DNA from 3 places in the Rodentibacter caecimuris genome. Region 1 is predicted to be linked to each of the others. Evidence: riboswitches for the same ligand, from Rfam matches in the RefSeq annotation. Region 1 holds a riboswitch; each other region holds the start of a gene.
What was found. A riboswitch is a leader RNA that binds a small molecule or an ion and turns the genes downstream of it on or off. The one in region 1 is predicted to bind thiamine pyrophosphate.
Positions count from the first base shown of each region.

Region 2: linked by a shared signal. The riboswitch ahead of thiB (thiamine ABC transporter substrate binding subunit) and the one ahead of FEE42_RS11465 (ABC transporter substrate-binding protein) in region 1 are both predicted to bind thiamine pyrophosphate.
Region 3: linked by a shared signal. The riboswitch ahead of FEE42_RS00975 (hypothetical protein) and the one ahead of FEE42_RS11465 (ABC transporter substrate-binding protein) in region 1 are both predicted to bind thiamine pyrophosphate.

Region 1 is NZ_CP040863.1:2,343,038-2,349,701, reverse strand. Features, by position in the region: gene FEE42_RS11475 (ABC transporter permease subunit) at 1-206, opposite strand, end outside; gene uvrD (DNA helicase II) at 376-2,556, opposite strand; TPP riboswitch at 2,939-3,026, shown strand; gene FEE42_RS11465 (ABC transporter substrate-binding protein) at 3,085-4,125, shown strand; gene fdhD (formate dehydrogenase accessory sulfurtransferase FdhD) at 4,208-5,020, opposite strand; gene fdnG (formate dehydrogenase-N subunit alpha) at 5,291-6,664, shown strand, end outside.
Region 2 is NZ_CP040863.1:2,456,075-2,462,738, forward strand. Features, by position in the region: gene ydiJ (D-2-hydroxyglutarate dehydrogenase YdiJ) at 1-86, opposite strand, end outside; gene ompA (porin OmpA) at 491-1,561, shown strand; gene FEE42_RS11955 (LemA family protein) at 1,673-2,254, shown strand; gene FEE42_RS11960 (TPM domain-containing protein) at 2,265-2,714, shown strand; gene FEE42_RS11965 (TPM domain-containing protein) at 2,707-3,504, shown strand; gene grxD (Grx4 family monothiol glutaredoxin) at 3,589-3,918, shown strand; TPP riboswitch at 4,034-4,127, shown strand; gene thiB (thiamine ABC transporter substrate binding subunit) at 4,166-5,164, shown strand; gene thiP (thiamine/thiamine pyrophosphate ABC transporter permease ThiP) at 5,171-6,664, shown strand, end outside.
Region 3 is NZ_CP040863.1:202,467-209,130, forward strand. Features, by position in the region: gene FEE42_RS00965 (ABC transporter ATP-binding protein/permease) at 1-251, opposite strand, end outside; gene FEE42_RS00970 (TonB-dependent receptor) at 309-2,480, opposite strand; TPP riboswitch at 2,646-2,737, shown strand; gene FEE42_RS00975 (hypothetical protein) at 2,814-3,023, shown strand; partial or broken gene tenA (thiaminase II) at 3,037-3,684, shown strand; gene thiM (hydroxyethylthiazole kinase) at 3,704-4,495, shown strand; gene thiD (bifunctional hydroxymethylpyrimidine kinase/phosphomethylpyrimidine kinase) at 4,488-5,318, shown strand; gene thiE (thiamine phosphate synthase) at 5,319-5,987, shown strand; gene FEE42_RS01000 (MFS transporter) at 6,039-6,664, shown strand, end outside.

The DNA.
Region 1 (6,664 bases):
TAGTTGAAGTATTGCTGATATAGAGGAAGATCTAAACCTAATTGATGCATCATTTGCTGGTGAACCTCAGGCGTTAAGCCCCGTTCCCCCATCATAATTTCTACCGGATCACCTGGGATAAAATGGATGAGAGCAAAGGTGACAAAAGTAATGGCAATGAAAGTTGGAATCACCATCAAAATACGTTTGAAGATAAATTTAAACATGGGAATTTGTTGATAATCACTTAACAAAAAGTGCGGTCAAAATTCACCGCACTTTTCAAAAAAACCAATAGGTAAAATAAAAAATCTATCGGATTCTACCGCACTTTAGCTTACTTTGCCAAATCACTAAAGGTTATTGGCTATGTCTTGTTGGAATATGAGAAGGGAATTACATCTTTTCTAACTTTGCCAAATGCGCAATCAGCCATTTAATGCCCTGGGCTTGGAAAGCAATTTGTAATCTTGTGTTATTGTCGCTCCCTTCAACATTAATCACCGTACCGACACCAAACTTTTCATGTTTCACTTTTTGCCCCATTTTCCATCCGTTTTCATTCTCTATCGAATGAGACAGCGTTCCCACTTTCGCTAGATTCATTGCCCGTGTAACCGTTCCGCGCAAACGAATTTCTTGGATACATTCTCGCGGTAACTCTGCGATAAAACGGGATGGGAGATGGCGTTCTTCTTTTGCATATAAACGACGACTCTCCGCATAGGAAATGGTCAATTTTTTCTTTGCACGGGTAATACCGACATACGCCAAACGGCGTTCTTCTTCCAAACGCCCCGGCTCTTCAAAAGAGCGGAAACTCGGAAACAGACCTTCTTCCACGCCGACGATAAATACACGGGGAAATTCCAATCCTTTTGCGGAATGCAATGTCATCATTTCGACACAAGATTGATGCGGTGAAGCTTGTTCCTCTCCCGCTTCAAGCGAGGCATGAGTTAGAAAAGCAGTAAGATCCGTCATGTCATCCGCCTCATCGGGTTTTATAAATTCACGTGTCGCAGTGACTAATTCTTCCAAGTTTTCGATCCGCACTTCGCCCTTTTCTCCCTTTTCCTGTTTATACATTTCATACAAACCGGAATGTTTAATCACAAAATCCGTTTGAGCAAAAAGCGGCATTTCAAAGGTATCCTGCTGCAAAGAATTAATTAATTCTTGAAAGCGTAATAATGCGGTGGATGCTCGTCCCGCAAGCATATTTTCTTGGATGGCAACTTGTATCGCCTGCCATAATGTAATTTGACGTGCACGTGTTAAATTTCGTAAGACATCTAAAGTGCGGTCACCAATCCCTCGTGTCGGCGTGTTAATCACGCGTTCAAATGCCGCATCATCTTGTCGGTTATTAATCAAACGCAAATAGGCTAAGGCATCTTTAATTTCTTGGCGTTCAAAGAATCTCACCCCACCATAAATCCGATAAGGAATTTGACTACGAATTAAAGCCTCCTCAATCACGCGGGATTGACTGTTGCTACGGTAAAGCACGGCACAATCATCCAGTTTTCCCCCGTTATCCACCCAATCCTGAATTTGCGACGCCACAAATTTGGCTTCGTCCAGCTCATTAAAAGCGGCATAAATTCCAACAGGCTCTCCTTTTTCCCCTTCCGTCCACAAATTTTTCCCAAGCCTATCCGTATTATTGGCAATTAATTCATTTGCACTATTTAAAATATTCGCGGTAGAACGGTAATTTTGTTCAAGACGAATGGTTTTGGCATTGAAATCTTTCAGGAATTTTTGAATATTTTCAACTTGTGCGCCACGCCAACCATAAATAGATTGATCATCATCCCCCACTACCATCACTTTTCCGCTCTGTCCGGCAAGGGTTTTGATCCATTGATATTGAATTTTATTGGTATCCTGAAACTCATCTACCAAAATATGTTGAAAACGTTGTTGGTAACGCTGCAAAATCAGCGGTTTTTTTTCAAATAATTCATAAGCACGAATCAATAACTCCGCAAAATCCACTAATCCCGCACGGTCACTGGTATCTTGATAAATTTGATAAATTTTAATCCATTCACGCTCTTGGCGATCGTTAAAATCCTCGATCTCGTGCGGGCGCAAACCTTCATCTTTTTTATTATTGATGTACCAACAAGCTTGTTTGGGAGGAAAGGCTTTTTCATCAAAATTGTGCAATTTTAGTAAGCGTTTAACTAAACGCAATTGATCTTCCGAATCCAAAATTTGGAAATCCTGCGGCAAACCGACATCTAAATGGTGCGCACGCAATAAACGATGAGCAATGCTGTGAAAAGTGCCAATCCACATTCCGAATAAACTGTGTTGGGAATGTTTGGCTAATGTTTCTTGAATACGATGGCGCATTTCCGCTGCGGCTTTATTGGTAAAAGTCACCGCCATAATGCTCCCTTCAGAAATATTTTCTACTGCCATCAACCAAGCAATACGGTGAGTTAATACTCGGGTCTTACCGCTTCCCGCCCCAGCCAGCACTAAACAGTTATCAAGGGGAGCCGCAACCGCTTCACGCTGTTTATCATTCAACCCATCAAGTAATTCAGAAATATCCGTCATAACATTATTTTATCTGTTTAAATTTACAGTCATTATAGACATTATTTGTAAGCGAATCTAGCGTTAACTATAGTTTTAAACAAAAGGTCTGTAATCACTTAATACTCAACTATTCCAAGACGGAGGCTTTAGATTTGAGAGTAGATGAATACTACAAAGATGTTTCAATACACAACCGCCTGAAGGCGGCTGCCTTTTTTCGCTGCTTCATCAAGTAACTTCGGAATGTTTCAATACACAGCCTCCTGAAGGCGGCTGCTTGTATTTCAACCACTATTTTTCATGACAAAAACTCCATATATTTGTACATTTAAAACATCACAACGACAGCAACAATAAACAGATCCGACTTTACAAAAATAGGGGGACAGCTTATAGTGGATTCGGTTAGTCGGGGTGCAAAATCGCTGAGAAATACCCGTGAACCTGAAGCAGTTAGCACTGACGTAGGAAACTAATCTTCTCTTCCTCAAGGGCTGACTTACTTTTTTCTTTAATTCATCAATTAATAATAAGTAGGGATGCATGATGACCCACTATGCGCATTTAAAAAATACCTTAAAATTTACCGCACTTTGTACTCTTTTAGGTTTCAGTTTACCAAATCATGCCGAGACACAAGGAAAACTCGTTGTTTATTGCAGCGTTCAAAACACTACCTGCGAGAAAGTTTCACAAGCATTTAGCAAAAAATATCATGTTGAAACACAATTTGTGCGTCATAGCACCGGCACTGTGCTAGGCAAGCTCAAAGCAGAAAAAGATAATCCTCAAGCTGATGTTTGGTATGGCGGAACCTTTGAACCGCACCTTCAAGCACGAGATGCCGGTTTGCTTGCGATTTATCGTTCCCCTGAACAAAAAGATATTATGCCTCAATTTAAAAAATTGGTAGAACAACGCGGGGATACCACTTCAATTATTTATTTGATGGAACTTGGCATTGGGATAAATGAAAAATCCCTTACCGAAAAAAACATCGCCAAGCCACAATGTTATGCGGATTTATTAAAACCGGAATTTAAGGATTTAGTGCAATATCCCGATCCTCGTGTATCCGGTACGGGATATAGTATTCTTTCGACCTTAATCGAAATTATGGGTGAAGATAAAGCGTTCGATTATTTAAAAGCCTTAAACAAAAATATCAACCAATATACCAAAAGTGGCATGGCAACCAGCAATCTTTCTACCGGTGCAACGGCAGTGAATATTAGTTTTATGCACGCCTATGTACGTGAAAAAGATAAAGGCGCGCCTGTTGTCGGCATCTTGCCTTGCGAAGGAGTCGGTTACACCCTAGGGGCTGCAAGTATTATCAAAAACGGACGAAATTTAGAAAATGCCAAACGTTTTATTGATTTTGTCCTGTCCGCCGAAGCACAAGAAATTCCGTGGCGTGAAGCTGATTCTTATCAGTTACCGACCAATATCCACGCAAAATCGCACCCAAATCTCCCCAATCCGATGAAATTAAAATTAATTGATATTGATTTCATTCGGTTTGGCGCCGACCAAGAAGCGAAACGTTTAATTGATCGCTGGATGAAAGAAGTAAAAGGGGAATAAACTTCAAAAAAGACGAGGCGATTCAATCAGCCTCGTCTTTTTTATGATAAGAATTAATGAAACACTTTATCGCGAAAAACACCTAAAAAATTAACCGCTCTTTTCCTGTATAAACATTCCCCTTACCTTCTCTTGCAAACCCTACCAATGTCAAATGATGAGTTTCAGCCATTTTTACCGCCAAATCCGTTGCCGCGGAAATTGCGACTAACATTTCTACTCGACATGAAATTGCTTTTTGCACCATTTCATAGCTTGCTCTACTTGATGTCAAAATGAAACCCTGTTTATCGGTTTTAGCATACCAACCAAGCAGTTTATCCAATGCTACATGACGTCCAACATCTTCTCGAATAGCAAGTATATTGCCTTGTAAATCAAAAAATGCACAGGCATGGGTTGCACCGGTTTGGTTACCTAATTGTTGATTTTCCTGCAACGTAGAAAGGCAATTATCGAGCAAACTAACATCAAACTGAAAAGTGCGGTCTAATTTAGGAAAGTTTTTATATACTTGGTTTAACTGTTCCGTGCCACAAATTCCACACCCCGTACGTCCGGTAAGATTTCGTCGATGTTCTTTAAGTGCCATAAATTGACGACTGGAAAGCTCAATTTGCACTTCAATGCCATTACACACTTCTTGTACATCAATACCATAAATATCAGCAGGTTGATTAATAATGCCTTCCGTTAAAGAAAAACCTAAAGCAAAATCTTCTAAATCCTGCGGAGAACACATCATCACAGCATGAGAAATACCGTTATAAACAAGTGAAACCGGGGTTTCAACAGCGAGCAAATCGTTTTTTGTTTGTAAAAGTGCGGTTGATTTTTCTGATGTTTTTGGCTTTTTTAAAAAAAAATTGATGGATTGTTCAATTAACCCATTCATTGATAACCTGCCTATTAATCATGTAACGAAAATGTTAAGTTTTCTTGCTAATTTCGTGATCTTAGTCACGTATTTTGTGGATATAATGCATTTTGATTATGGATTTATCACTAAAAAATAGGTATTCTACGACAAGCTTAAATTGATGTTTTTTTATACTCAATTTAGTCTGTTGATCGGCGTTATTCTAACGAAATCAACTAAATTTTCTAGATGAATTTCTTTACTATCTAATAATATCTCAACAACCTATTGTTGAAAGGAGTGATTATGCAGGTCTCAAGAAGAAAATTCTTTAAGATCTGTGCAGGTGGTATGGCGGGAACCTCCGCTGCTATGTTAGGTTTTGCTCCGGCAAACGCGTTAGCAGCGCCGCGTGAATATAAATTATTACGCGCCTATGAATCTCGTAACACCTGTACATATTGTGCCGTCAGTTGCGGTATGTTGCTTTATAGTACAGGCAAACCGAATACGGGCTTAAGCAGCTACACAAGTACAAATATCCGTTCAAAATTATTTCACCTTGAAGGTGATCCAGACCATCCGATTAGTCGTGGCGCACTCTGTCCGAAAGGTGCCGGCGCACTAGATTATGTAAACAGTGAAAGCCGTTCTTTATATCCTCAATATCGTGCACCAGGTTCAGACAGATGGGAACGCCTTTCTTGGCAGGAGGCAATTAAACGTATTGCCCGCTTAATGAAAGATGATCGCGATGCCAATTTTATAGAAACCGATGCAAGCGGGAAAACCGTTAACCGTTGGTCAACCACTGGGATTATGACAGCCTCCGCAATGAGCAATGAAGCCGCGTTACTAACGCAAAAATGGATTCGAATGCTCGGGATGGTGCCGGTATGTAACCAAGCTAATACTTGACACGGACCAACGGTAGCAAGTCTTGCTCCATCATTTGGTCGCGGTGCCATGACAAACAACTGGGTTGACATCAAAAATGCCGATTTAATCATTGTTCAAGGCGGTAACCCTGCCGAAGCCCACCCTGTTGGGTTCCGTTGGGCGATTGAAGCGAAGAAAAACGGTGCAAAAATCATCGTTATCGATCCACGCTTTAACCGTACAGCCTCTATCGCTGATCTTCATGCGCCGATTCGTTCCGGTTCCGATATTGCGTTCTTAATGGGTGTGATTCGTTACTTATTGGAAAATGATAAGATTCAATACGAATATGTTCAACACTATACTAACGCTTCTTTCTTAGTCAACGAAGGCTTTAAATTTGAAGACGGACTATTCTCAGGTTACGACGCGGATAAGCGTAACTATGACAAATCAACATGGAATTACCAATTTGATGAGAATGGTCAGGTTAAACGTGATATGACATTACAAAACCCACGTTGTGTGATTAATGTATTGAAAGAACACGTTTCTCGTTACACACCGGAAATGGTCGAACGCGTAACCGGCGTAAAACAAAAACTATTCTTACAAATCTGTGAAGAAATCGGTGAAACCTCAAAACCAAATAAAACCATGACGCATTTATATGCACTCGGTTTTACAGAACATACTATCGGTACACAAAATATCCGTTCGATGGCAATGATCCAATTACTATTAGGTAATATGGGGATGCCGGGTGGTGGTATTAACGCATTACGAGGACACTCAAACGTA
Region 2 (6,664 bases), 110 kb from region 1:
CCCTCAAAATGTTGTTTTTTTAGCTCTACAAGGTAATGTTGAACGCTTTTATCAAGTTGTGGTGTGTTGGAAAGACGAGGTAGCATAGTATCATTCGTAAAATAGGAAAAAAGAATAGAGCGATGATATATGATGTAAAAAAGAATGTCGATTTTTACAGCAGGAACCTAGTATAAAAAGGGGAAAAGCAAGGGAAAATAGACTAGATTATTACTGAACAAGAATTCATTTATTGCATTGATTGTTTAATAAATAAACAAAAATGACAAAAAAAGTTTGATCTTTGAGTTTTTTATAGGATAATAATCTTACTTTTGAACGTTCCTTTGGCGATACAAAGGAATTGAATTTGTCAAAAGGATAGATATAGGGCAAATTCAAAACCCTAGTTAAGCAAATGTTTAGAGTGTTACTTATTTTATAAAGTTCACGATAGACGAGGAAACTTTTCTTATTTTTATCAATCGATGACTAAATAGAGGACATCAAAATGAAAAAAACTGCAATCGCATTAGTAGTAGCTGGTTTAGCAGCAACTTCAGTAGCTCAGGCAGCTCCACAAGAAAATACTTTCTATGTTGGTGCTAAAGCAGGTTGGGCATCTTTCCATGATGGTTTAAAACGAGTCGACTCAAAATATGTTGGTCACGAAAATGGTTTCGGTGTTAACCGTAACTCTGTAACTTACGGTGTTTTCGGTGGTTACCAAGTTTTAAACCGTGACAACTTAGGTTTAGCGGTAGAATTAGGTTACGATGATTTTGGTCGTGCTAAATTCTCTAAAGGCGAAAAAGTTGTTTCAAAACACACTAACCACGGTGCACACTTAAGCTTAAAAGGAAGCTATGAAGTGTTAGAAGGCTTAGACCTTTATGGTCGTGCTGGTGCGGCATTAGTTCGTTCAGACTATAAAAATGCTAAGGGTGTTGCAGAGGAAGGTAGCGTTTGGGGTACTCGTGCTCACAGCTTAAAAGTGTCTCCGGTATTTGCAGCAGGTGTTGAGTATGCATTACCTTCATTACCAGAGTTAGCATTGCGTGTTGAATACCAATGGTTAACTTCTGTTGGTAAAGATAACAAAATTGCAGAAGATGCAGACTATACTCCGTGGATCGGTTCTGTAACTGCTGGTTTATCTTACCGTTTCGGTCAAGGTGCTCCGGTTGTTGCGCCTGAAGTTGTAAGCAAAACTTTCAACTTAAATTCTGATGTTACTTTCGCTTTCGGTAAAGCAAACTTAAAACCACAAGCACAAGCAACTTTAGACGGTATCTATGGTGAAATCGCACAAGTAAATAGCGCTAAAGTAGCCGTTGCTGGTTACACAGACCGTATCGGTAAAGATGCAGCAAACTTAAAATTATCACAACGTCGTGCAGATTCTGTAGCTAACTACTTAGTTGCTAAAGGTGTTGCAGCACAAGACATCACTGCTACTGGTTATGGTGAAGCAAATCCTGTTACCGGTGCAACTTGTGACGCGGTTAAAGGTCGTAAAGCGCTTATCGCTTGCTTAGCGCCAGACCGTCGCGTTGAAATCGCAGTTAACGGTACTAAATAATTTCATTTAGTTATCCGTTGATGGATTAAATAGAAAAAGGCCTAAACTTCGGTTTAGGTCTTTTCTTTTAGTAAGAAGAATTTTGTTAATTTTATTAATAGGAACATTATCATGAAAAAATGGCTTGTTATTATCCTTGTTGTTATCGTGGCAGGATTTACTTTAATGTCTAGTTATAACGGTTTAGTTAAAGCGGAAGAAGAAATTGATTCTGTGTGGGCAAACGTAGAGTCTTCTTATCAACGCCGTGCAGATCTCATCCCAAATTTAGTAAATACAGTGAAAGGGCAAGCAAATTTTGAACAGCAAACCTTAACGAATGTGATTGAAGCAAGAGCAAAAGCGACACAAACTAAAATTGATCCTGCAAATATGACGGAAGAACAACTTGCTCAATTCCAGCAGGAACAAAATCAAGTGGGATCCGCATTATCCCGATTACTTGTTACTGTTGAACAATATCCGCAATTAAAGGCGCATGAAGGCTTTATGAATTTACAAGCACAACTTGAAGGAACAGAAAATCGTATTAATGTTGCCCGTAATAAGTTTAATGATGCAGCTCGATTGTATAACCAAAAAGTGCGTCAATTTCCAACAAAATTTGCTGCGTTGATTTTGGGTTTTAAAGAAAAACCTTACTTTAAATCCTCAGCCGGTGCTGAAAATGCGCCAACAGTAAATTTTAACTAGGACATAGCGGATGAAATTCCTTTCAAGAATCCCTGTTGATAAAAAACAAATTGAGGCGGCAATTGCTCGCCTTGAAAGTCAAAGTTCGGCAGAATTACGGGTTTATATTGAACGTAAATTACCAAAAACCGAAAAAGGATTATCGGCGATTGAGCGAGCATTACAAATTTTTGGTGAGCTTGATATGCATCAAACGGCAGCAAAAAATGCAGTATTAATTTATGTTGGATACAAAAATCATCTTTGTGCCATTATTGGTGATAAAGGAATTCATCAATTTGTCGATGATGCTTATTGGCAAAAACAATGTGATTTAATGATTGCACGATTTAAGGAAAAAGCCTACACACAAGGTATCGTTGAGGCGATTGAACATATTACCGATACCTTAAAAACGCATTTTCCTATTCAAGTTGATGACAGAAATGAGTTGCCAAATGAGGTGATTATTCATGACTAAACTTTTGCAAATCATGAAAAGTGCGGTTGTTTTTATCTTCGTTTTTTGGGGCGCTTTTGTCTCTGCCGCACAGTTTCCGCCTACGCCAAATCCTTTCCATTATGTGAATGATTACACCAATACGCTTTCCTCACAGCAACGGCAACTTCTAGAAAACAAACTGGTCTCTTATGGAGAGGCAACCAGCTCGCAAATTGCCGTTGTGCTTGTACCGACTACCGGTGAATATGAAATTGCGGATTATACTTTTGCCTTAGGTGATAAGTGGGGAATAGGGCGTAAGCAGCTAAATAACGGCGTTTTAATGTTAATTGCAAAAAATGATCGCAAAGTATTTATTGCGACAGGGCAAGGTTTAGAAGGGGTATTACCGGACGCTTTTTTATCACAGGTTATCCGCAATGCAATTTTACCGCAATTTAAACAAGGGCAGTATGCACAGGGTATTAATGACGGATTAAATGACATAATCGCTGCAAGCCAAGGGGAATACGGTGCTTATCAAATGGAAGATAGTGAGTTTGATAAATATATTCCTTTCATTATGGTGCTGGTGTTTATTGCCTTTGTTGTGTTTGGCGAATATCAATATCATAAAGATGAAATTTATATCAGCCCGAATCAGCGTGATCAATTGAATCGAATTGTGCGTCAATCAACATTATCCCGCCGTCGCGGAGGCTCTGGTTTTGGTGGGGGATTTGGCGGCGGATTCGGTGGTGGCGGTTCATCGGGAGGCGGTTTTGGCGGTGGAGGATTCGGTGGCGGCGGTGCCGGCGGAAGTTGGTAAACCTGACATAATTACTCAAGTTCTAATTTGTGATACCTCTAACTTATGTTAGAATACGTGCCTCTATTTTTTACGGGGAACATTATGGAAACGTTAGACAAAATCAAAAAACAAATCAGCGAAAACCCGATTTTAATTTATATGAAAGGCTCACCAAAATTGCCTTCTTGTGGTTTTTCTGCTCGTGCGGCAGAGGCATTAATGAACTGCAAAGTACCTTTTGGTTATGTGGATATTCTTCAGCATCCGGATATTCGTGCTGAGTTACCTGCTTATGCTAATTGGCCAACTTTCCCACAATTATGGGTAGAGGGTGAATTAATTGGTGGCTGTGATATTATTCTGGAAATGTATCAAGCAGGTGAGTTGCAAACGTTATTAAGCGAAGTTGCAGCAAAGCACCAAGAAGCATAATCTTCCATCCTTAAAACCCGTTTATTGCGGGTTTTATTTTGTCTAAATTTTGTGATCAAACTAACAGTTTTGTTTCAAGGTGCTTGTATATTTTAAAAAGTTTATATAGACTTTTAACCCTTAGTCGGGGTGCTAACATTGTTTGGCTGAGAGATACCCGTGAACCTGAAACAGATAATGCTGGCGTAGGAAACTAACTCTTTTCATTAGGCTGTTTCTTCATTTCTATTTTTATAAGGACAGTACAATGAAGAAAATAATCCTCATTTCAACCGCACTTTTTGCTGCTTCTGCATTTGCTCAAACTGCTGCACAACCACTCACTGTTTATACTTACGATTCTTTTAGTGCCGATTGGAGTGCCGGGCCGAAAGTCAAAAGCGGCTTTGAAAAACAATTTCCACAGTGTCAGTTAAATTATGTTGCCTTTGATAATAATGGTACTTTGTTTAATCGTGTACGCTTAGAAGGAAAAAAAATTAAAGCGGATGTGGTATTAGGTTTAGATAATCATCAAATTGATGAAGCCAAAAAATTAGCAATGTTTGAGCCTAACCAAGTGGATCTTGGTAAATTGGCATTACCGCTAAAATGGGATGATCACACATTTTTGCCTTTTGATTTTGCAAAATATGCTTTTATTTACGATAAAAATAAATTAACTAACCCACCAACAAGTTTGAAAGAATTGATTGCGCGTAAAGATCTAAAAGTGCTATATCAAGATCCGCGAACCAGTAGTATCGGACGCGGTTTATTACTTTGGGTAAATGCCCTTTATCCGCAGTCGGAAGCACAAAATGTCTGGAAAACCTTGTCAGAACACACTGTAACGATTACAAAAGGTTGGACAGAAGCCTACGGTGCATTCTTAAAGGGGGAGGGGGATCTCGTGTTAAGCACAAACACCTCGCCAATTTACCATATTCTTTCTGAGCAAAAAGATAATTATATGGCTACGGAATTTAGTGAAGGCGGCGTATTACAAGTGGAAGTCGTTGCTAAAGTGGCGAACCGTAATAATGCTTGCGCGGATCACTTTCTTGATTATTTGATTTCACCGGAAGCACAAGCCGATATTGCGAAAAATAATGTGATGTTACCGGTCATTGATAGTCCTATCGAAAGTCATATTGATGCGCTAAAAAAACATACTCAAAATACGCCGGTACTGGATACGTCAAAAGTCACGGGAGAACAATTAAAAACTTGGATTAATCAGTGGCAAAAAGCACTTTCTAAATAGTTTCTAATGATATCGTTGTTTTCTTATCCGCATTTCCGTCCTCGTCATTATATTGGCGGAAGTGCGGTTATTTTTTTCATTGTTTTGCTTTATAGCACATCGCTTTCTGCAGTATTTTCCGTCGGTGGAAATTATTCTTGGGAGGCTTTCAAGCAGGATGACTATTTACATCAAGTTATCTTTTTTAGCTTCGGGCAAGCCTTTTTGTCAGCATTGCTTGCTGTGCTGCTCGGGGCATTATTTGGACGTGTGTTTTTTTATCAGCCTTTCCCGGGAAAACGTCTTATCCAGCGTTTACTTTCCCTTACTTTTGTGTTGCCGGCGCTTTTGGCGATCTTTGGCTTACTCGAAATTTATGGCACAGAGGGTTGGTTAAGTCGGCTAATGCAGTGGTTAGGGATTAATTGGAAACCGACAATTTATGGGTTGAACGGTATATTAATTGCCCACCTCTTTTTTAATATTCCCCTTGCTGCGAGGGTAACGCAACAAGCCTTGCAAGCTATTCCCTCAGAACAACATCAGTTAGCCGCACAATTAAATATTCAAGGTTGGCAATTTTTTCGTTTAATTGAAATGCCTTACCTTAAAAACCAGCTTTTACCGACTTTTGTTCTCATTTTTATGCTGTGTTTTACCAGTTTCACCATCGTGCTTTCTCTTGGTGGCGGGCCACAAAATAGCACTTTGGAGGTTGCTATTTACCAAGCGATCTTTTTTGAATTTGATTTTCCTAAAGCGGCTTTATTTGCCTTGATTCAATTTGTTTTTTGCTTTGTATTATTTGGAGTATCCCAAATTTTTGCTAAACCGCCGGAAACCAACCTTTCCCAATGCTATATTTGGTTGATGCCGCCATCAAGTGCGGTCAAAATTTTTAATGTTTTTATTTTGTTTAGCGTATGTTTATTTCTTTTCATACCATTGCTGAGTATTGTGGTGGAAGGGGTGAGGGCACCGGAATGGTTTAGTTTTTGGCAAGATCCCCAATTATGGAAAGCGTTAATCTATTCCCTTTCAATGGCACCCGCTTCAGGTGTATTAGCGATAGTGTTTTCTTTTTTATTACTTCTGCTTTCCCGCCAGCTACAATGGCTTCATTTTCCTGTGTTTGCAACCCTCATTCAAACCGGTGGTATGATGATTTTAGCCGTACCAACGTTAATTCTCTCGGTAGGATTATTTTTAATTTTACAGGAAATGGATTTTAGCAATGTTCATTTATTTTTAATTGTCGTGCTGTGTAATGCGTTAGCCGCAATGCCTTTTGTCATTCGAATTTTAAGTACACCGATGATGCAAGCTACGCAGTATTACGAAAAATTGTGTTTATCGCTAAACCTTAAAGGGTGGCAACGCTTCAAATTAATTGAATATCCCTTATTAAAAACACCGCTAAAATATACCTTTGCTTTGGCGACAACACTCTCTTTAGGGGATTTTACGGCAATTGCCTTATTTGGTAGTCCGGATTTTACTTCTTTACCGCACTTGCTTTAT
Region 3 (6,664 bases), 470 kb from region 1:
CCATTGTAAAAGAATGAATTCAGCACGCTAAACCGTACTTCAAGTAAAATCATTAGGAAAAGCAATAGCAATATGGCGATAAGTTTAACCCGGTTTTGCTTGGTAATGGACGGCGAGGCAATTCGCCAAAATTTTTTGCCGAAAGTTGTTTGTTTTAATGCCGTAATTGTAAGGATAAAGTAGATTATCACCCAAAAAAGTGCGGTCAAAATCCAGTTTAAACTATTATTGAGTTCGGTTTGCCAGTTCATAAATGTTTATCAATGAAAAAAGGGCGAGAGTGTTTCGCCCTGATAAGACTCAATGAATTAGAAGGAATATTCTACGTTAGCCCAATAAGTGCGAGGCATACCTAACACGGCAAAGCTGCGATCATAACGGCCGCGCTGAACCTGCCAGTATGATTTATTAAATAAATTTTCTACTCCAACACGGAATGTTAGGCTTTGTTGCTCACTTAATTTCGCCACATATTTGGCACCTGCATCAACCGTTGTATAAGATGGAAAGGCAAATTTTTCAGAATAATCTTGATAGGATTTTCCATAGTATTGAATTGCCGCATTGAGTGTTAAATTTCTGATAAACGGGGTATCCCATTCAACGGCGGCTTTAGCAATCCAACGAGGGCTGGCAACTTGTGAGCCGTTGATAATCGAGCCGGCAAAACTTGGGTAATCAATTAATTTTCCTTGATTGTAAGTGATACCTAAACTTGGGCGTAATGTACTATTTAGCAGATTTCCGTAGATATTTAATTCAATGCCACGGTTACGTTCTTTGCCTTGTTCCTGTCCGGTTTTAGCATGAATACCGGGGCGTGATAATTGGTAAATGCTTAAGGTTGTGGTCGCAAGATCTTTCCAGTTTTTGCGCACCCCTAATTCGATTTGTCGGCTAACAACCGGTTTTGCCATAACGCCGGTATCCTCATCGGTTGCACCCGGTTCCAAATCTTCTAAATAATTGGCATAAAAAGTTAAGTTTGGATTAGGTACATAGGCTGCCATCACCATTGGGCTAAAACGATTTTCGTGATAACGAACATCTCGGCTTGGTTTTGCCGGATAAGGCAGGGCGTGTTGTTTAATCCACTGGAAACGTCCGCCGAGTGTTAAACGAACTGTGTCATCAATAAATGAAGCGGTATCTGCAAAGGCAAGGCTGTAACTCGCTAGTTTTTCGTTCGTTGCGCCCTGCGTTACAGCACTATTAGGCTGACGGGATGTAATAAATTGCGGGTGATAAAGGTTGATATTGGAATAAACATTTTGATTTAAAACCGCCCCCTGATCGAAATCACGTTGGCGTCTTACCGCATCAAACGCTAAATTCCAGTTGTGGTTGATCGAACCGGTTTCAAATTCACCTTGTAATTTTAGATTTCCGCTTGTTGTACGAATATGGTAATCCATCGCTCTTAGTTGTTGTAAACGATATTGTTCGGTATAGGTGGTTTCATCCATCATTCGAACTTGACCGAATTTGCCGTAATAGCGTGATTCCATATAACCCAAGCCACCGGATAACACCATGCTATAAGGCAGCTCATATTCAAAGGTTCCCATAATGGTTTGATCTTGAGTGGTTTGACCGTTCCAATACGGCACAAAATTTGTATCGCCGCTTGGGGAGCTTGGTAAACGATAGTTTAAGCGCTGAATATCTTGAATACGTGCACGACCGCCATGTGTTGCCCGTTTGGTGTACATATAATCAATACCGGCACGGAATTTCTCACCACGATAGTCTAAACCCACAGCAAATTCTTTGTTTCGTTCGTCATAATTACGGCGTGCCGTATCACCATCACGATATTTCCCGTTTAGGCGGATACCCCATTCTTTATTTGCACCGAAACGGCGACCAAAATCAAAGGTTTCCTGTAAACGATTGTTGCTGTACCAAGCAAAACCAAGTTGATTAATGTCTTTATCAGTCGCCCGTTTGGTCTCAACATTTAAGGAAGAACCGGCGGCACCCTCAGGATCCATTCCGGCGACAGCCGTTGAAGCACCTTTAATTAACTGAGCCGAGCTAACGGCAGCGGTTGGGGAGCTATAAGTAGAATAAAGTCCCGCTAATCCGTTAACCGTAATTTGACGGGCATCCAGTTGTAATCCTCGCACATAAATTCCCGATAACGTATTGGTTTCTCCACCGAAATTCATTACTGAAGAATCAATTTTAGCAATCCCGTCTAAAAGATTACGTTGTTGAGAATTTTCAAAGGCTTTTTCATCATAGTGAACAACCGCAATAGGCGAAGTAAATGCAGTTTGCATCCCAAGTAAACTGAGATTAACAATTTCTTTTTGTTTTTCACCAGCGGCTTTTGCTTTTTCCAATTCGGTGACGACATTCACTTGATCCAATACCATTTCGGAACTTGAGCTGACATCGGTTTGTGTTTCCGCCAACACTGAAACAGATACACCGGTAAAAAGTGCGGTGTAAAGAATACTGTGTTTAAACGCCATATTTGCTTTCCTTAAAATTGATGTAATAAAAAAGAGCGGTAAGTATAACTGAAAATAATTATTTGCCTCAATAGGAATAATTTGTATTTGCTATTAAATGAAAATTTAGAGAAAAATAACCGCACTTTTGCTTGTTTTTTCTTCAGCGGCGGTATAGACTCTTAATCACTTTAGTCGGGGTGCCACGATGTGGCTGAGATGATACCCGTGAACCTGAAACAGTTAGCACTGACGTAGGAAACTAATATGCCAAATTATCTTTTCATTTTTCATTCCATTCTTAATTTTTCATTCTCGCCTATTCAAATCTCTTATTAATTTTGAGAGTCGGCAATGGCGTATATCCGGAATTTAAGTCTTAACTTTGCTGTTCAAGCCTTATTTGAGCGGCTTAATTTATTTCTTTCTAAAAAATTATTAGGTTCATCAGGCGAATCGACGTTGTTACGTTTGAGCGAAAGTATTGATATTCAGGGTTCGGTTCAAGAACAAATCAATGTTGAACCTAATCTATGTATAGCGTGGTTTACGCTAGAACTTTAAATAAGGAGACAAAATGATCACTCAACTTATTGAACGGGCACAACCTCATTGGCAACACTATATTGAGCATCAATTTGTTCGGCAACTGGCTCAAGGCACGTTAGCTAAACGTTGTTTTCAACATTATTTGAAACAAGATTATCGCTATCTTTTTCATTACAGCCGCGCTTTTGCATTGGGTATTTTTAAAGCAAAAAACTTTGCAGAAATGGCGGTGCCACGCAAAACATTAGACATTCTTAGCCAAGAAATTCAATTACATATTAATTATTGCAAGCAGTGGGGGATCAGTGAACAAGAGATGATAAACACGCCGGAAAGCCCGGCTTGTGTGGCTTATACGCGTTACTTATTGGATGTGGGAATGACGGGCGGATTGGCGTAGCTTTATGCCGCTATTACGCCTTGTGCCGTTGGTTATGCTCAAGCGGCTTACTATATCACAACGCATTATCCACGCTTGCCGAATAATCCTTATCAGTCTTGGATTGATGTTTATTCAAGTGCTGATTTTCAGCAAGCCGCAGCAGAAACGGCTGATTTTTTGACATCACTTTGTCAATCATTAAACCCGACTCAACTTACCCATATTCAGAACATTTTTACCACGGCGACACGTATGGAAATTAATTTCTGGCAAATGGGATTAGATTTATCTTAACCACAAAAAGGAGACTATGATGGAATCTATTTATCTTACAAAAATCCGTGAGCAAAATCCGCTCATTCATAATATTACCAACATTGTTGCGGCTAATTTTAGTGCCAACGGATTATTGGCATTAGGGGCTTCCTCGATGATGTCCGATAGCGAAGGGGAGATGGTCGAAATGCCAAATTTAAGCCAAGCTCTCGTGATTAATATCGGCACATTGATCGGCAAAGAACAAAAATCTATGTTGTTGGCAGGTAAAACGGCAAATGCGAAAGGGATCCCTGTTGTGCTTGATCCTGTCGGCGTAGGAGCAACGAGCTATCGGCGAGAGACCATACGTCAGCTGTTGTCTGAAATAAAATTTGCACTAATTCGTGGTAATGCCGGTGAATTGGCAACAATTGCAGGTGAAGCGTGGCAAGCGAAAGGCGTGGATGCCGGACAAGGTAACGTCGATTTGAAAGCCGTTGCCCAACGTGTCGCAAAGCAGCATGGCTGTGTTGTATTGATTAGTGGGGAAGTTGATGTCATCAGCGACGGTAGGCAAACCGCTACGGTGCATAATGGTACGCCGTTGTTCCCTAAAGTAACGGCATCGGGCTGTTTACTCAGTGCGGTCTGTGGGGCTTTCTTAGCTGTGGATTCGGGCGATCATTTTGCGGCAACCCTCGAAGCCTGTGTCGCTTATACCGTTGCGGGCGAACTTGCCGCTCAAGGTCTGACTACTCAAGTCGGCCAATTCCAAATTCGTTTATTAGATGAATTAGCGGCGCTTTCCCCTGAAACGATTGCACATAAAGGGCGGATCAATGAGTAATATTCCCCAAGTATTAACCATCGCCGGTTCGGATAGTGGCGGCGGTGCGGGTATTCAAGCCGATCTAAAAACCTTTCAAATGCAAGGTGTGTTCGGTACTTCAGTGGTGACTGCCGTAACGGCTCAAAATACACAGGGAGTATTTGATATTCACACTATTCCATTGAAAACCATTCGTTCACAACTACAAGCGGTGAAAAACGATTTCAATATTGCAAGCGTGAAAATTGGCATGCTCGGAACGCCGGAAATTATTGAATGTGTGGCGGAATCTCTTAAAGAACGTCCATTTGGCAATTTGGTTCTTGATCCTGTGATGATCGCGAAAGGCGGCGCACCACTCTTACAATCGCAGGCGGTTTCGGCACTTATTGAACATTTGCTCCCGCTGGCGGATGTGATTACTCCCAATCTTCCTGAAACGGAAGCCTTAACGGGGATGACGATTTACGATGAAATGAGCATTCAAAAAGCGGCAAAATCCCTCCAAAAGTTAGGGGCACGTAATGTGATTATCAAAGGCGGGCATTCCCTGAACTCGCAGAGTGAACAATGCCAAGATTGGGTTTTGCTTGACGATGGTGGTTATTTTGTATTGGAAAGCCCACGTTTTTATACGCCACATACGCATGGCACCGGTTGCACCTTTTCCGCTTGTTTAACGGCAGAATTGGCGAAGGGAAAACCGTTGCAAAGTGCGGTCAAAATTGCCAAAGATTTTATTACGGCAGCAATTAGTCAGCCGCTCAATATCGGTCATGGGCACGGGCCGACAAACCATTGGGCTTATCGTGATTTAGTTAATTTAAAGAGGAATGATTAAATGCAAAAAATTCGAGAAATCCTACCGCTTTACTTTGTAGCGGGAACGCAAGATTGTCGGCATTTGGGGGAAAATAATGCACAAAATTTACTTTCTGTATTAAAACAAGCATTAGACGGCGGTATTACTTGTTTCCAATTTCGGGATAAAGGCAAATTTTCCCTTGAACACTCGCCGGCAGCACAAAAAGCGTTAGCCATTAGCTGTCGGGATATGTGCCGTGAATATCGCGTGCCGTTTATCGTCAATGATGATGTTGATTTAGCTTTTGAGCTTGAGGCAGACGGTATCCATGTGGGACAAACCGATATGGCGGTACAGGTTATTCGGGCAAAAGCGAATAAAGCGATGATTGTGGGGTGGTCGGTTAATTTATTAGAAGAAGCCAAAATAGGCGAAGCAATGGCGGAGATTGATTATTTTGGTATTGGGCCGATTTTCCCAACGCAATCAAAGGAAAATCCCAAACCGACACGTGGTATGGGGTTTGTTCAAGATTTGCGAAAATCAGGCATAACGAAACCGTTTGTTGCGATTGGCGGTGTGAAGTTGGAACACGTTCGCACTTTAAGGGAATTTGGGGCTGATGGTGTGGCGGTAATTTCAGCGATCAGTCAGGCAAAAAATGTTGAAATGATGGCTAGAGCGTTAAGAGAGGCTAGCCGGTAAATTGGCTGGCAAAAGTATGCGTTAAATTTGAATGCCTTTCCTTGGAGAAAAATAATGAAACAAAACAGTCCGAAACAAATCGCAATGGCAACAATGATTGGTACGGCGATTGAGTATTTCGACAACTATATTTACGCAATGGCCGCCGTGTTGGTGTTTAACCAGCAATTTTTTCACGCTGCCGATCCTCTCTCAGGGCAGATTGCAGCCCTTTCTACACTCGCTTTAACTTTTATTGCCCGCCCTTTAGGTGCCGCATTGTTTGGGCATTTTGGCGATCGTATCGGGCGCAAAAATACCTTTGTGATGAGCTTATTGTTAATGGGCGTTTCTACTGTGATTATCGGATTATTACCGAGTTATGAAAGTATCGGTATTAGTGCAACAATTTTGCTCTGTTTATGCCGTATCGGACAAGGCATCGGTTTAGGCGGAGAATGGGGCGGTGCCGCATTAGTGGCTGTTGAAAATGCGCCGGAGGGCAAACGTGGTTGGTATGGTACGTTCCCACAACTTGGTGCACCGTTAGGCTTATTATTGGCGAACGGTGTATTTTTGTTGATCGGCGCCATTTTCGGACAGGCGGCAATGTTAGATTGGGCGTGGAGAATTCCGTTTTTATCTTCAATTCTATTGGTTGGTATCGGTTTATATGTGCGGTTAAAACTCACTGAAAC